Regions from separate parts of the Streptomyces diversicolor genome, predicted to be linked through region 1. Evidence: riboswitches for the same ligand, from Rfam matches in the RefSeq annotation. Region 1 holds a riboswitch; the other holds the start of a gene.
The links. Region 1 has a riboswitch for glycine ahead of gcvT (glycine cleavage system aminomethyltransferase GcvT). Riboswitches for the same ligand answer to the same signal wherever they lie in the genome.
Positions count from the first base shown of each region.

Region 2: linked by a shared signal. The riboswitch ahead of gcvP (aminomethyl-transferring glycine dehydrogenase) and the one ahead of gcvT (glycine cleavage system aminomethyltransferase GcvT) in region 1 are both predicted to bind glycine.

Region 1 is NZ_BAAJXA010000030.1:49,614-53,010, forward strand. It holds gene gcvH (glycine cleavage system protein GcvH) at 1-63, opposite strand, end outside; gene gcvT (glycine cleavage system aminomethyltransferase GcvT) at 190-1,317, opposite strand; glycine riboswitch at 1,358-1,466, opposite strand; glycine riboswitch at 1,467-1,563, opposite strand; gene AC27LF_RS30615 (AAA family ATPase) at 1,740-2,411, shown strand; gene AC27LF_RS30620 (enhanced serine sensitivity protein SseB) at 2,478-3,239, shown strand.
Region 2 is NZ_BAAJXA010000029.1:10,181-13,577, reverse strand. It holds gene gcvP (aminomethyl-transferring glycine dehydrogenase) at 1-1,394, opposite strand, end outside; glycine riboswitch at 1,571-1,666, opposite strand; gene AC27LF_RS29860 (PRC-barrel domain-containing protein) at 1,781-2,155, shown strand; partial or broken gene AC27LF_RS29855 (vWA domain-containing protein) at 2,406-2,723, opposite strand; gene AC27LF_RS29850 (DNA polymerase IV) at 3,030-3,397, opposite strand, start outside.

The DNA of each region.
Region 1 (3,397 bases):
GTCCTCGGCGGCCGACAGCCACTCGTGCTCCTTGCTGTAGCGCAGCTGCTGGGGGTTGCTCATGACCTGAATTCTCCTGTATGCGAGACAGTGCTGATGACGGGGGAGGGCGGAAGGCGCAGGTGAGCGGGGTGGTGTGCCCGGCATCACAGCGGGGCAGGGGCCGCGGGGCGCCCCGCGGTGCAGTCTCTACTTCTGCCGCCGGTAGAAGGGCAGCGCCACGACCTCGTACGGCTCATGGGTGCCCCGGATGTCCACGCCGACGCCCGCCGTGCCGGGCGCCGCGTGCGCCGCGTCGACGTACGCCATCGCGATGGGCCGGCCCAGCGTGGGCGAGGGGGCGCCGGAGGTCACCTCGCCGACCACCTCGCCGCCCGCGACGACCGGATACCCGGCGCGCGGCACCCGGCGGCCCTCGGCGACCAGGCCGACCAGCACGCGCGGCGGGTTCTGCTCGGCGCGCGCGGACGCCGCAAGCAGCGCCTCGCGCCCGACGAAGTCGCCCTCCTTCTCGAACTTCACCACCCGGCCGAGCCCGGCGTCGAAGGGGGTGAGCGAGGTCGACAGCTCGTGCCCGTACAGCGGCATGCCCGCCTCCAGGCGCAGCGTGTCCCGGCAGGACAGGCCGCACGGCACCAGGCCGACGCCCTCGCCCGCCTCGGTCAGCGCCTGCCACAGCCGCACGGCGTGCTCCGGCTTCACGAACAGCTCGAAGCCGTCCTCGCCGGTGTAGCCGGTACGGGCGATCAGCGCGGGTACACCGGCGACGGTGCCTGGCAGGCCCGCGTAGTACTTGAGGCCCGCCAGATCGGCGTCCGTGAGGGAGGCCAGGACACCCGGGGACTCGGGGCCCTGGACGGCGATCAGCGCGTAGGCGTCGCGGTCGTCGCGTACCTGCGCGTCGAAGCCGGCGCCGCGCTCCACCAGCGCGTCGAGCACCACCTGCGCGTTGGCGGCGTTCGCGACGACCAGGAACTCGTGCTCGGCGAGCCGGTAGACGATCAGGTCGTCCAGGATGCCGCCGTCGGACCGGCAGATCATGGTGTAGCGGGCGCGGCCGACACCGACCGAGGCGATGTTCCCGACCAGGGCGAAGTTCAGCAGGGCGGCGGCCCCGGGCCCGGTCACCCCGATCTCCCCCATGTGGGAGAGGTCGAAGAGGCCGGCCCTCGTGCGTACGGCCGTGTGCTCGTCGCGCTCTGAGCCGTAGCGCAGGGGCATGTCCCAGCCGGCGAAGTCGGTCATCGTCGCACCGAGCGAGCGGTGCAGCGCGTCCAGCGCGGTATGCCGCAGTGTCGAGTGTTCGGTACTGCTCATCGGACGGATGTCTCCCAAGGCGTGGGGAAGGCGAGGTGGATCCTCCCCATCTGTCATCGGAACCTGAGAGGTTCGCCCTGACCACCTGTGTGGTCACGGCTTGCACCTTGGGTGGAGCCACTGGACAGCGGCCCGCTTTTCAGATGTGCCTCGCCCGCGCGGTAACGGGGCCTGAGAGATTCAAGGGAGGGACTTGCTCCTTCGGCGTCCCAGCGGGGCTGCTGGGAACTCTCCCGCGCGGATTCAAGCGGCCGGTATGCAGTTGGCGGGCTCATCATTGCACGCATCGCCGCCGCACGGCAGGCCGGATCCGTGACCGGGCTGTGGCAGAACGCGCACGACACCGTGAGACGCCACGCATTACCTTCTCTTTACACTCGACGGGGATGGGGATGTCCGGACCCAAGGGGAGGACGATCACGGTGAACAGGACCACGGCGTACGCCACGACCACGGGCCTCGCACTACCCGGGCAGCCGGGCGCCCCCGCCGCCGAGCGCTGCGCGGACCGCCCGGCGGCCCCGATCGTCCGCGACCTGCGCGAGCGGGCCGGCCGCAGCCCCTACGCGCTCGTCTTCGGCCGCCACGACCTGGCCGTGGTCACCGGCCTGCCCGGCAGCGGCAAGTCGACCCTGATGGACCGCGCGGTCGACGGCATCCGCATCGACTCCCAGGACACCCGGGACCGCTGGGACGCCCGCCTCCCGCGGCTGCTGCCCTACGCGCTGTACCGCCCGCTGGTACGCCTCGCCCACTACGCCGCGCTGCGCCGCGCCCTGCGCACCGGCGAGGGCGTCGTGGTGCACGACTGCGGCACCCAGTCCTGGGTGCGCGGCTGGCTGGCCCGCGAGGCCCGCCGCCGCGGCGGCACCCTGCACCTGATCCTCCTCGACGTGCCGCCCACGACCGCGCTCGACGGGCAGCGCGAGCGCGGCCGGGGCGTCTCCCGCCACGCCTTTGTGCGCCACCGCAGGTCGGCGGCCCGGCTGCTGCGCGCGGTCGAGCGGGGGGAACTGCCCGGGGGCTGCGGCTCCGCGGTGCTCCTCGACCGGGACGCGGCGGACGTGCTGCACCGGATCGGCTTCGCACGGTGAAGGGCCGGCACCGCCACCCGTTAGCCTTTTCAGCCACAGCAGCGGTTCCCAGCAGGCGGTAGGCAGATGGACTTCCCGGCACAGGCGCACCCCCACCCGCACGGCGGATGGCCCGGCAACGAGCTGGAGGAGGTGCTTTCGGCCTCGCTCGGCGTCCCGTCGGCCGGCGGCCGGATCATCGAAGTCCTCGGGCGCAGCTTCCTGTGGATCCCGCTGCCGAGCGGCGGCGGCCCGCACAGCGGCCCCCTCGACCTGCCCACCGTGGACATCGACGGTCAGGTCCATGTGCCGGTCTTCAGCTCCGAGGAGCAGTTCCGACAGGTCGCCGGCTCCCACATGTCGTACACCATCGCCCCCGCCGTGGAGTTCGCCCGCGGGCTGCCCCCGCAGGTCGGCATCGCGGTCAACCCGGGCGGCGTGGTCGGCGCCCCGCTCCCGCCGGAGGCGGTGGCCGAACTGTGCCGGGCCGGGCGCACCGAGCTGGACGGACCGGCGAGCGGCGGCCGGGTCCGGCTGTTCGAGCCCGACTGGCAGGACGACCCGGTCGACTTCCTGTCCGCCGCGTCCGCCGAGTTCACCGCGATCGGCGTGGTCCGCTCGGCCCGTCGGTGCCTCGCGGCCATCGAGACGGCGGATCCGGTGCTGTTCGTGGGCGTCGAACTCAACCAGTGGGAGGGCGATCTGCGGGCGCTGCCGCTGGAGGCGTTGGGGCGGGCCCTCGCGGAGGTTCCGGTGCGGTGGCCGGTCAACCTGGTCCTGCTCGATGTCGCGGAGGACCCGGTGGGGGAGTGGCTGAGGGCGAAGGTGCGGCCCTTCTACGAACGGTAGCGCTCCGCTGGGTGGGCCGTTTCTACGGTTGCCTGCGACGCCGGTTGCCTGCGGCGCCGGTTGCCTGCGGCGCTTTGGGGGCGCTGCGGGGTGTTGTTCGGCTGCGGCTCCGTCGTGGCCGATCGCGCAGTTCCCCGCGCCCCTGCGGCGCTGCCGGG
Region 2 (3,397 bases), on a different contig from region 1:
GGAAGCGCGTCCTCGGTGGCCGCGTCCAGCGCCTCGATGTCGCCCCGCACGCCGAAGGCGGCCCATACGGCGCCGAGCCGGTCCCGGTCGGTCGTCTCGTCGCAGGCGATCGAGACGTGGTCGGGGTCGACCAGGCGCAGATTGACGCCGTTGTCGCGCGCTGCGGCGACGATCTGCGCGGCGCGGCCCTGCGCCCTGACCGTCAGCGTGTCGAAGTAGGCGCCGTGCACGGTCTGGAACCCGCCGCCCGCAAGACCCGCAGCGAGCAGCGCGGCGTACCGGTGCGTGCGCCGGGCGATGGCCCGCAGCCCCTCGGGTCCGTGGTAGACGGCGTACAGGCCGGCCATCACCGCGAGCAGCACCTGCGCGGTGCAGATGTTGCTGGTGGCCTTCTCACGCCGGATGTGCTGCTCACGGGTCTGCAGGGCGAGCCGGTACGCCTTGTGCCCGTCGGCGTCGACGGACACGCCGACGAGGCGGCCCGGCAGGCTGCGCGCGAACTTCTCGCGCACGGCCATGTAGCCCGCGTGCGGCCCGCCGAAGCCCATCGGCACGCCGAAACGCTGGGTCGTACCGACGGCGATGTCCGCGCCCAGCTCGCCCGGCGACTTCAGCAGCGTGAGGGCGAGCAGGTCGGCGGCGACGGTGACGAGCGCGCCGAGTTCATGGGCCCGGTCGACGACCGGCGCGATGTCACGCACCGCTCCGGAGGCACCGGGGTACTGGAGCAGTACGCCGTTGATCTCCCGCTCGGCGATCTCGGCCGGGATGCCCTCGCTCAGGTCGGCGACGACGACCTCCACGCCGGTGGGTTCGGCACGGGTCCGGATCACGGCGATGGTCTGCGGCAGCGTGTCCGCGTCGACCAGGAAGAGGCCCTTCTTGTTCTTGCCCATGCGCCGGGACAGGGCCATCGCCTCGGCCGCGGCCGTGCCCTCGTCGAGGAGGGAGGCACCGGAGGTGGGCAGTCCGGTGAGGTCGGCGACCATGGTCTGGAAGTTCAGCAGGGCTTCGAGCCGCCCCTGCGAGATCTCCGGCTGGTACGGCGTGTAGGCGGTGTACCAGGCCGGGTTCTCCATGACGTTGCGCAGGATGACGGGCGGCGTGAATGTGCCGTAGTAGCCGAGCCCGATCATCGATCCGAGGACCTGGTTGCGGTCCGCGAGGGAGCGCAGCTCGGCCAGCACCTCAGCCTCGGTGCGCGGGCCCGGCAGGTCGAGCCCGTCGGCGTTCTTGATCACTTCCGGTACGGCTGCGGCGGTCAGCTCGTCGAGCGAGCCGTAGCCGACCTGCGCGAGCATCTTGGCCCGCGCCTCCTGGTCGGGCCCGATGTGCCGCTGCTCGAAGGGGATGCCCTGTTCGAGCTCGAAGAGCGGAGTGCGATGGGCGGTCATTGCGGAGGCCTCCTGGTCTGACGCGACCTTCGAGGGGCGCCCCGGCGCGGGCACCCCGACGGCCTCCCCCTCTGTCATCTCGACCTGAGAGCTTCACCGCGTCACCCGAGGGTGCGCGGCTTTCCCCGTCGGTGAGAGCGGGAGCCGTCGACACCCGCCCTGCTTTCCAGAGTGACCTCGTCCATGCGGTACGTGAGCCTGAGAGATTCCGGGGAGGATTTGCTCCTTCGGCGCCTCCGACGTTGTCCGGAGGACTCTCCCGCACGGGGTCAGCAGCCGCTTGCCAGCGTACCAGCGAGGTCAGCGACGGGGCTTCGAGTGGCCGCGTCCCCGAATCTGCTCTTTTGTAGTGCTTACGAATGATCTGCGACCATGAGGAGGGCCCGGTGCAGACCGACATCGATCCGCGCAACCTGATCGGCCGCAAGGCGTTCGACCGCAACGGCACCAAGATCGGCACCATTGACGAGGTCTATCTCGACGATGCCACGGGCGTGCCGGAGTGGGCGGCCATACGGACCGGCCTGTTCTCCAGGGACGCCTTCGTCCCCCTTGAGCCCAGCGAGTTGGTCGAGGGCACCCTGCGCGTCCCCTTCGACCGCGCCCTCATCAAGGACGCCCCCGACTTCGGCGTGGGCCGCCACCTCTCCCCCGAGCAGGAACTCCAGCTCTACCACCACTACGGCCTGGACGTGGCCGCACCGCCACCCCCACACCCGGACCACACCTTCGGCCACCTGGCAGACCACGACGACGGCTGACACCCCCCGGCTCCCTGTACGGCCCAACGCCCCCGTCCCACGCCCACCCGGCCCCCTCCCTCCCACAACCGGCCACACCCGACGCCCTCTCCGCCACGCCGTCCACGCCACAACCCGCCGCACCGGTCGCCGCCCTTCACACCACCGCCCACTCGCCTGCCCCTTCCTCCGGCCGCGCCCACGAACACCCCCGCACATCCGCGCCCACCTCCCACCCCGCCGACCAACGCGCCAAGAACACATCCCCGCACCCCGTGGCCCCGGCCGCCCGCGCGGCCTCGTCCCGGGACGCCTCGGGACCCACGGCGATGACGACCAGCGGGACGGGCCGCCCGGGGTCGCTGAGCTTTTCCAGTTCGGCGACGAGCGCGGAGCGGGAGATGCTGCCCGGGTCCTCGTTCACCCCGTCCCTCAGCCCGACCAGCGCGTTGAACCTGCCCTTCGCGTACGACGCCGTCGCCGCCCGGTACGCGGCCAGCGTCGTGTCGTACAGGCCCGTGGCGCCGCCCGGCACCGGTTCGAGGCCGCCGAACGCCGCCGACAGCCGGTCCCGCTGGGTGCCCCCACCTGTGGCCCCCTATGACTCGCGCCATCCCCACCGGCATCCCGCCTGCCCTCCACCACCCCACCGGCATCCCGCGCGCCCCCCGCCACCCACCGGCATCCGCCCCTTGCCTGCGCCCCCGGCGCCCCAACGGCCCGTCCGGATACCGACACCCGCCCCCACCACCGCACCCTCAATCACCACACCCCAGCCACCGCACCCCAGCGGCCGCACGACCGCCGAGCACACCCGCGGCGGCAGCCGCACACCCCACATGGCCCCGGCGACCCCGTCGGCGAATCCCACCGGGCCCCGCCCGGCGCCCCCGCTTCAGCCGCTGTCTCGCACTACCGTCGGCCCACCACCGGGTCCCCCCACCGCTCCACCCTCGCTCCCCTGCGCTCCTCCCGGCACCAGTGGCAGCGGATCCGCCGGCTCAAGGTCGGGATCGTCGACCCGGAACGTCCGTACCCGTCCCGGCTCGGACCCCGGTGTCTCGAATCTGACCGTGACCCGCCCCAGGCCGCTGCCCTGCACCCAGCCGTGTCCGTGGTCGGCGTGCCGCACATCGTGCCCCGCGGGCCAGTGCCGCTCAGCGGCCGACGGCGGCTCTTCCATGGCCTCGGTCACGCTCTCCTCCGGCACCGCCTCGGCCAGTTCCCCCGCCGCCTGCGCGAACAGGTCCTCCTGCGTGTAGT